2 regions of the Niabella hirudinis genome follow, and region 2 is predicted to be linked to the other one. Evidence: riboswitches for the same ligand, from Rfam matches in the RefSeq annotation. Region 2 holds a riboswitch; the other holds the start of a gene.
What was found. A riboswitch is a leader RNA that binds a small molecule or an ion and turns the genes downstream of it on or off. The one in region 2 is predicted to bind cobalamin.
Positions count from the first base shown of each region.

Region 1 (4,937 bases), on a different contig from region 2:
AAACCTGCCAGCTGCTCGCCAAAGTATTCCACCATATCATTGCGCTCAAACTCGCCATGCACCAGCACGTCCAGTCCAATGGCCTCCTGCCGCCGGATGGCGTTTGCGGTTGCTTCCTGCAGCAGCTGGTTGTAACTGCTGTCCGAAAGCTGTTGTTTTTTCCATTGCGCGCGCCAGGAACGCACTTCTTTTGTTTGGGGGAAAGAACCGATCGTAGTTGTGGGAAAAAGGGGAAGTGCCAGCTCCTGCTGTTGTTTTTCTCTGCGGGCAAAAAACGGGCTGTTCCTCCGGGCGTCAGCGGCCGTTATAGCAGCTACCCGGTCTTTCACCTGCTGGTGATGGATCCTTGCGGAGGTCCTGCGTGCCTTCATACAGCGGGCATTGTCTTCAAGGAGGGTTTTTGACAGTGCCTCTTCGGGGTTTGCCGCTATTTGCTTCAGTGCTGCCACTTCAGCCAGCTTTTGTTTGGCAAAAGCCAGCCATTGTTTAATTTCCTGCGGAAGCGTTTTTTCACCGGTTTCCAGGTCCAGGTCGCAGGGCACATGCAACAGTGAGCAGGACGGTGCAATCCAGATTCGCCCGGGGCCGATCTTGGCGGTTGCTTTTTGGATCAGTGACAGCGATTGTTCAAAGTCGTTCTTCCAGATATTCCGTCCATCCACAACACCCAGCGAAAGATGGGTTCTTCCGTTGGTGAACGCTGGTGTGGCAAGGATATCGTCCAGCTGCAGCGGACAACGCACCAGGTCCAGGTGCAGTATATGTACAGGCAGGGAAAGAACGGTCTCCAGGTTGGCCCCAAAACAGTCAAAATAATTAGTAAGCATTATGCGGAGGTTTGGGAACCGTTTAAAAAAAGCCGTGTACGTGGTTTTAATGGCCTGCAATGCTTTTTCGCCGAGCCCGAGCGCCAGGCAGGGTTCATCCACCTGGATATAGTAAGCACCCTGCTGATCCAGTTTTTCCAGTACCTCAAAATACACCGGAAGCAGGTTATTTAACAGGTCGAGGCGGTCAAAACCCGCCTCCTTTTCTTTCCCAAGCAGCAGGAAAGTGACCGGGCCAAGCAATACCGGCCTGGTTTGGAAGCCGGCATTTTTGGCTTCATTGAACTGGTCAATAATCTTATTGCTGAAAAAAATAAATCGCTGATCTTTTTTAAACTCAGGCACTATGTAATGGTAATTGGTATCAAACCATTTGGTCATTTCCATTGCGGTAAGATCGTACCCGTTTTTCTGATAACCCCTTGCCATAGCAAATAACAGATCGAGGGTATTCATCTGTTCCTTCTCAATCAATGGATGGTACCGGTCCGGGATGGCGCCGGTCATCAGGCAGGTATCCAATACCTGGTCATAAAACGAAAAATCGTTTACGGGCAGCAGGTCAATACCTGCGTCTTTTTGCAGCATCCAGTTGCTTTCCCGGATCTTTTTTGCTGCCTGCTCCAGTTGTGCAGCGGTCATGTTGCCGGCCCAGTACTGTTCACTGGCCTTCTTCAATTCCCTGTTGCTACCAATACGCGGGTAGCCGAGGTTGTGCGTTTGCATCTCTTTTAACTTTTTTAATGAATAATAAGCTAAAAGCCCTTTGCAAATTTCGCAATGCCGTGGTGTAAAAAAGACAGAAGATGCCGGTAACCGGAGCAGCTGAGGAGGCTGATCCCTCTATAGAGAGGGGGGTGGAATAGGGACATCGTGCAGATCCTTGCTTTATACCGCGAAAGCATTGCTCTTACAGATAAGGCAGGTCTCCTGGCTTACAGCAGCATTTACCGTCCTTCCCATAACGCCCGGGCGCTACAGTGGACATAGAGGGTAATGCTTGTGATGCTGTTTACAGTTGCGCGACAGCTCGTGATTGACACACGATTCCCTATTATCCCCGATCTTCATCGGGGACCTTTTCCGTTTGATGAAAAATGAAAGAACTTATTAGAGTAAAGGGCAAATGTAGTTAAATCGGGGGAGTTCCATCGGAAAAAATGATCCGGTGGTCCCGGGCGCTGTTTAAAAATGTGCCTCCGAAAAATAGTAGTGATGATTATTTCCCGTCCCGGTTGCTTTCGCAGGTGGGATCTGTATCAGAAAAATACTGTTTTTAAAATTGTAGGAACCTGCCCGTCTGTATATTGTTCCCTCTCTTAAAAGACACCTCCGTTTTTTTTATCCGTAATACTGCAATAACTTTAAGGTATGGACTTTATTATTGCGGCTACATATAATAATTATATTGATGCGCACCTGGCAATGGGAAATCTGCAGAGCGAGGACATCAATTGCTGGCTAAAGGACGAAAACACCATTGCCATTCATCCGGGTTTGATCAATGCCATCGGCGGCATTAAACTGATGGTGGCAGCGCCGCAGATTGAACGGGCGCTGGAGCTATTGCGGAAAACAAAACAGCAATACCAGGAGGAAAATCCCTGCCCCCATTGCGGATCTACAAATGTGGAGTATACCACTACTCCTAAAAAAGCAGTTACCTGGCTGCAAACCTTTATAAACATTGTGCGGCTGGGAGGTGCAGCGATGGCGGCAGACAAAGTATACCATTGCTTTGATTGCGGATTTGAATTTGAGGATGCGGAAAAAAAGACGGCAAAATAATGGAATCAATCGTTACCTATTTTTCCACCCTGGAACAGCGGCCGCTGGAGCGGATGGCCCTGCTGGTGGGCGGACTGGTTTTTTTCTGGATCATAGAGGGTGCTATCCCGCTGTTTCAGCTAAAGTACCGGAAATCTAAATTTTCACATGCATTGGTCAATTTTGGATTTACCGTCATTCATCTCATCATTCATACCGCCCTTGCGGTATTGATTGTGCTGCTGTCTGACTGGTGCCGCAATGCCGGATTTGGTCTTGTATACTGGCTGCACGCAGGCGTGTTGGGCGCCATCATTATTGGAGTACTGGCGCTGGATTTCAGTAGCTGGCTGGTACACTGGATCATGCATAAGCAGGCTTATTTATGGCGGTATCATCTCATTCATCACAGCGATAATAAGGTAGATGTTACCACCGGGCTGCGGCATCATCCCGGAGACAGCCTGCTGCGCGGCATCTTCTTCCTCCTGCTGATCTTTGTAAGCGGAGCGCCCATGTATAGTGTAATGATCTACCAGACGCTGGTGGTGATCACAACGGCATTTACCCATGCCAATATGAGCCTGCCCAAAAAACTGGATAAATGGTTGAGCTATATGCTCATTTCTCCCAATATGCACAAAGTACATCATCACTGGAAACAGCCGTTTACTGATAGTAACTATGGTGCCGTTTTCTCCGTATGGGATCGTTTGCTGGGAACCTATAAAGAGCTGGATCCTGCACAAATCCGGTATGGGCTGGACCGGTATTATGACAACGAAAGGGACGAGGATTTTCTGAAGCTGATGAAAGATCCGTTTGTTAAAAAAGACCGGAATCGGGGCACAAACGATCATTAGAACATTTTTCAGTTATTAAAATTAAATTTGTAGTATGGCAGACGTATTAGATAAAGAAATGTACGGTTACTTTATCCGGTTAAATGAAGCGGAAAAAAGGTCTGTGGTACAAATGCTGAAAACTTTTTCGAAGAGCCGTCAGACTGCATCGGACAACATCAGCATCGGGTAATATAATAAAGAACCGGACGAGGCCATGCGGCGTATGGATGAGGGTAAATTTACTACTGTTGAAGACCTGGAAAAAGAAATGCAGGGATGGTAAAATCCCGGCTAAAAGTTATTATAGATGATGAAGCAAAAAATAATTGCCGTTATCCCTGCCCGTTATGCGGCTACCCGGTTCCCTGCAAAATTAATGCAGATGCTGGGCAACCGGCCGGTAATTGCACATACCTATGCGGCCGTAGCAGGCAGCGGTTTGTTTGATGATGTTTTTGTAGTGACGGATAGTGCCATAATTTTTGATGAAATTGTATCCCGCGGGGGAAAGGCGATTATGAGTGTTGCCGAACATGAAAGCGGTACGGACCGGATTGCGGAAGCGGTTAAGGATATGAATGCAGATGTGATCGTAAATGTGCAGGGCGATGAGCCATTTATGGAAAAAGACCCGCTGGAAAAGATTGTAGCCTTGTTCCATTCCGATACCGTGCAGGTGGGTTCCCTTATGCGAAAATTTGCATCGGAAGCGGATGCTCAAAATCCCAATGCCGTAAAAGTAGTAACCAATAAGAACGGTAAAGCGCTGTATTTTAGCCGGAGCATGATTCCCTATAAAAGAGATCAGCAGATACAGGCGCCCTATTACCTGCATATAGGCGTATACGCATTCCGGAAGGAGGCCCTGCTCAATTTTACCGGCTGGCCCCCTTCTTTGCTTGAGCAAACGGAAAAACTGGAGCAGTTGCGCTTCCTCGATAACAGTGTGGATATCTATATGGCCGAAACCAATTACGAAACTGTAGCCATTGATACCCCCGAGGACCTTGAGAGAGCCATTGCGCTCCTGAACCGGTAAAATACCTATCTTTCCTGTATGAAGATGCGCCCTGAAAAATATTTGCGGTATCTTTTTTTACCCAACCTGTTTGAGCTTTTTGGTACAGAGCGTACCCGGGAGATCCTTTCGGTGAATCCCACTGTTGTTCCTGCAAGGGAAGAAGCACAACAGGTAATCATCACCGCATATTGCTTTAACAAAGAAAGCATAGAAGAGTGGAAGAATATTTCGTTACAGGAGGCGCTGGAATTAAAACAAAGCGATAAGATCACCTGGATCAACATTGACGGGTTGCGTAAATCGGATGTGGAAACCATTGGCAATTGTTATGGTATTCACCCGTTGCTTCAGGAAGATATCCTGAGCGTTAACCAGCGGGCCAAGATGGATGAGGTCGATGATATCCTCTTCTGCCTGGTGAACATGCTTTATTATAACGAGCAAAAAAAATCGGTGGACCAGGAGCAAATCAGTCTG
Region 1 covers NZ_JBPEHJ010000008.1:58,468-63,404, forward strand. Annotated here, with positions in the region: gene metE (5-methyltetrahydropteroyltriglutamate--homocysteine S-methyltransferase) at 1-1,553, opposite strand, end outside; cobalamin riboswitch at 1,731-1,924, opposite strand; gene GGU45_RS15520 (putative signal transducing protein) at 2,199-2,615, shown strand; gene GGU45_RS15525 (sterol desaturase family protein) at 2,615-3,457, shown strand; gene GGU45_RS15530 (hypothetical protein) at 3,492-3,629, shown strand; gene kdsB (3-deoxy-manno-octulosonate cytidylyltransferase) at 3,747-4,478, shown strand; gene corA (magnesium/cobalt transporter CorA) at 4,497-4,937, shown strand, end outside.
Region 1: another riboswitch for cobalamin. It lies ahead of metE (5-methyltetrahydropteroyltriglutamate--homocysteine S-methyltransferase); the one in region 2 lies ahead of GGU45_RS03080 (TonB-dependent receptor plug domain-containing protein).

Region 2 (4,937 bases):
GCATTCATCCCCGGCCGAAAGGGAAACTTCCTTGGGTGTTGCGGATCCACCAGATCCTGGTAGGAGTTTTTATCGATCCGGATGCGCACTTCATAATTGGTAACATCGTTACTTGTTGCCGTACCTGTGGCCAAAGCACTTTTCACGCTACTCGCAATCTTTGTAACAATGCCTGCAAACTTGCGCCCGCTATACGCATCTACTTCGATCGACACATCATCACCGATGCTTACTTTTACAATATCATTTTCACCCACATTTACGCGTACTTCCATAGTGTTCATGTCTGCAACCGTCATCATCTCTGTACCCGCCATCTGAGCCGTGCCCACAACCCGTTCACCTTTTTCAACCTTCAATGAAGAAATGGTACCGTTAATCGGGGACGTAATCGTAGCCCGGCCCAGCACCTTATTAGCTGCTACCAAACCTGTTTGAGAAGAATGTTCACCGGCCTGCAGGCTGCGTATGTTCTGCAAACTTGCATTATAACTGGCTTTGGCGGATGCCAGGTCGGTTTCATATTGTTCAAATTCAGCCTTCGAAATAACACGCTCTTCATAAAGCTGTTTGTTCCTGCTATAAGCCTGCTTCGCGCGTTCCAGGGCAGCTTTCTGAACCCCCAGGGCCGCCTGACTATTGGCCACGTTTGCCTGCGATTGCCTTAGGCGGGCCGAAGCCTCATCCCGGTCCAGGGCATAATTATCGGCATACACCCGGGCCAACACCTGCCCTCTTTTTACACTATCGCCTTCCTGAACATTGAGCTCTGTAATTTCACCGCTGACATCGGGGCTGATCTTCACTTCATACTCAGGGTAAATCTGTCCGCTGGCTGCGACTGTTTCCGTAATTGAACGGATGGCTGCTTTCTCAGCAGAAACCTTTAGCAGGTTTTTATTTTTATTGGAAAACACTGCATACAAAACCAGCAGTACCAACACGCCGGCGGCCACTATCAAAACCCGCTTCCACTTTTTTTTCATGATCAAAATTTAAACAAAACGTCCATTAACGATGCAATTTAATACCATATCCTTTGTAAAATTCCAGCAGCTTGAGCTTAAATACATAGTCATACCGGGCCGAAAGCATATTGATTTTTGCCTTGAACAGGTTATTCTGATTCGTAATCAGGTCGATTGGTTTTAATAACCCCACGTCAAACCGTTTGCGGGCAAAATCATAGGCTTTTTGTGCGGAAGCAACGGCAATCTGCGCAGCATGAAATTTTTCGATGGCCGCTACCGCATTGGTATGCGCCTGGTAAATATCCTGTTTCAGCGTTTGGGCATCCTGCTCCAGCAGCAGCTCCTGCACTTCTACGTTCAGCTTTGCTTTTTTCCAGTTGGTACGAGCCTGGTTGCCGTTAAAGATCGGGATGCTTAGCCCAATGCCGAGGTTTTGACTGAAGTTTGCCGAAAGCTGGTTAAAATAGTTCCCTTTTTTAAAGCTGATGGGGTAGGTTTGCGGCCCAATCGAACTCACCGGGTAGTCTGCTCCATTCAATGCTACTATGCCAATCGGTACAATCCCCGTCTTGTAAGCGTTGGGAATAAGCTTCTGCGCATTGGAATACTTGGCATCCAGCCCCCCGGCAAGCCCCAGTGAGGGGTACATGGCCGCTTTTGCCACCTGCGCATTTTTAGCCGCGGCCTTCACATTCAGCTCATTGATCTTCTGTTGGGGCAGGTTTGCCAGTGCAGCGTTAAAAACTACCGCCGGTTCCAGTTCCGAAAGCGGCTCCACCGGTATGCTGTCTACAGGAGGCGCCTGTATATTAAAAACTGCTGCCGCATCTAAATTCAGCAAGGCCTGCAGTTGGAGGAGTCGCAACCGGTAGTCTGTCCGGGCGCCAATCAGCGTAGCGCTGTCGTTGGCCAGTTGTGTTTCCATTTCTGCCAGGTTCAGTTCGGGAAGTGCCCCTGTCAATACCTGCTTTTTTATATTATCCCGTTGTTCACGACTTTGCTGCAACTGCACTGAAGCTGCATTGATCTGCTCATTTGAAAGCAGTACCGCCAGGTAGGCATTGGCCACATTCAACGCCACATCATTCCGCGCCTTATCAAATTTTGCCGCGCTTGCTTCATAGGCAAACCCGTTTGCAGCCACCGTATTTCGCTTCCGGAACCAGTTAAACAAGTCGACATTTACATTAATGGAATGGTTGGCCAAAAGGATTTCGTTAGTGGTAAACTGGTTAGAAGTGGGGTCAATGGAACGACCAAACTGGTACCCCATATTATGCTGCGAGTTGGCAGCAGGGAATAGCGCCGCCTTGCTTTGGTCCAGCGTCAGGCGATCCATACGGGCCTGTACATCGGCCTGCTTCACCGATATATTGTTTTCTATTGCATATTCCACGCATTGCTCAAGGCTCCATTTTTGCTGGCTGCTGGCGGCAAAGGATGTTCCCAAAACTGTTAACACAACTAACAGATGTTTCATTGGGCAAAAATAGACGAAAAAATAATGTGCATTAACCGGGGAGCCTTACATTTGCACCAGATTTGGTTTCCCGTCCACGGGAATGAAAAGGGAAGTCCGGTGTAAGTCCGGCGCTATCCCCGTAGCTGTAAAAAGTCACGGCGCTGTATCAAAAACAATTTTTGAACCGGCCCCGTTTGAATTATTGTTCATTTGCCACTGTAACATTGTTATGGGAAGGAGGACAATAAGATTTTGAGCCAGAAGACCTGCCCGATCTGCAGCCGGTGTATTCCGGAAAAAACAATATTCAGCTTTCGGGAGAAAAGTACAATATTAGCAGTGTTTTGCAGGTAGCCAAAAGCCGTTCCTGTACAAACGATCTTCTATTATTTTTATTTCCACCGGGAGCAGTCACTTAAAATCATTTTAAAAGATGAAAAAGATTTTTATGGTGGCTGCTGTTCTCTACAGTAGCATACTTTGGTCGCAACAGGGTACTACCCTCGATAGTATTACCGTAACAGCTACAAAGTTTCCCAAAAAAATGGATGAAGTAGGCAAAGCCATTACAGTCATTGACAGGGATCAGATCAATAAAAGTCCGGGTAAAACGGTAGCCCAACTGCTAAACGAGCAGGCAGGGATTACCATTAACGGCGCACTCAATAACCAGGGAAGTGTACAAACCCTGTACATGAGGGGCGCCAACAGCGGCAGAACCCTTTTGCTGATCGATGGAATACCCGTTTCGGACCCCTCTATGATCAGCAACGAATACGATCTTAACCTGATTTCCATCAACGAGGTAGAACGGATTGAAATTTGCCGGGGACCCCAATCCACCCTTTATGGCAGTGATGCCATCGCGGGCGCTATTAACATCATAACGGTTAAAAACAATATTTCCAAACCCGTTAATGCACGGCTCACCGGCAGCATTGGCACCAACACCACCGCGCGGGGCAATGTACAGGTATTTGGAAAAACAAAGGGGCTCACATATACCACCCGCTATGCTAAACTGTACACCAAAGGTTTTTCATCGGCCTACGACAGCACCGGCAAACAAAACTTTGATAAGGACGGCTACAACGGCGATGTAATGAATGCGCGTCTGCAGCAGCAGCTGGGGCATTTTCTAAAAGCCAGCTCCTTCGTACAATACAGCCGCTACCAATCGGCCATTGACGCCGGCACCTTCATGGACGAACTGGATTATAATATCCGCAACAAGGCGCTTAATACAGGAGCTGGTTTTGAATTTGCAAAAGGAATTGCCCGAATCACCGGCAACTATCAATACGGTGAAGTTTACCGAAACTATTTAAAAGATAGTGCCCGATCGGCCCCGGGAAGCACCAATAAATATCTCAGGAATCAATACGGCGCCCGCACCCAGTTTGCAGAGCTCTATACCCATCTTACCCCCACAGTGTGGCTAACGGTTCTTGCAGGCGGCGACTACCGGTGGGCCAAAATGAACCAGGACTATCTTTCCATAAGTAGCTACGGGCCCTACAGCAGCCGCTTTGATACGGCGGCGCTGCACCAGGAATCTGCCTACGCATCTCTTTATTTTAAAAACCGGCGCAATACCCTGCATCTTGAATTGGGAGGACGTTTCAACCATCACTCCAGATATGGCAGCAACACCACATATACCATTAACCCCTCCTACAATATCAACTCCCATATACAGGTTTACGCCAGTATGGCTACCGGGTATAAGGCGCCATCCATTTACCAGATCTACGATAATTACAGCGGCAATAGCGGGCTTGAAGCAGAAAAATCAGAGAACTATGAACTCGGCACCCAGACCCGCTTTACCACCATCAGCGGCCGTTTTGCATTCTTTCATCGTAATATAAAAAATGGCATCGACTATAACTACTCTACCAACAAATACTTCAACTTCATAAAACAAAGAGTAACCGGAATTGAAACGGAATGGAACTGGCAGCCGGCAAAAAATCTTGTAATCGATGGTAACTATACCTATATGTATGGGAAAGAAACCTTGCAAAGCCGGATCAGCAATGCCGACACTTCCTACGCGTATTTCCTGAGAAGGCCGGCACACCGTATAAATATACAGGCATCTTACCTGTTCTGCAAAAAACTGAATGTATCTGCAGGAGCCAAATATGTAAGTGCCCGCTACGATGTTGGCGGCTACCAGGTGCCGGACGTCCGTCTCTCCCCCTACATCCTGTTCCAGGCAGACGCCAGCTACCAGTTCAACCAACAGTTCAAATGTTTTGTAAATGCGCAAAATCTGTTTAACAAAAAGTTCTTTGATCTTTACGGCTATAACAGCATCCCGCTCCTTGTAAACGGAGGTTTTACCCTTGAGCTGTAAAATACCCGTTATCCTTAGCTGGAGCGGCGGATGGCAACGGACAAACAACTTTCCGGCTTCCTAACTTATACTGATCACGGGATAAAAAAGTGAATCGGTTCGCTATCACTAATTCATTCCCCGATTTATCGAAGCGAAGTAT
Region 2 covers NZ_JBPEHJ010000001.1:821,498-826,434, forward strand. Annotated here, with positions in the region: gene GGU45_RS03070 (efflux RND transporter periplasmic adaptor subunit) at 1-986, opposite strand, end outside; gene GGU45_RS03075 (TolC family protein) at 1,012-2,451, opposite strand; cobalamin riboswitch at 2,498-2,721, shown strand; gene GGU45_RS03080 (TonB-dependent receptor plug domain-containing protein) at 2,867-4,795, shown strand.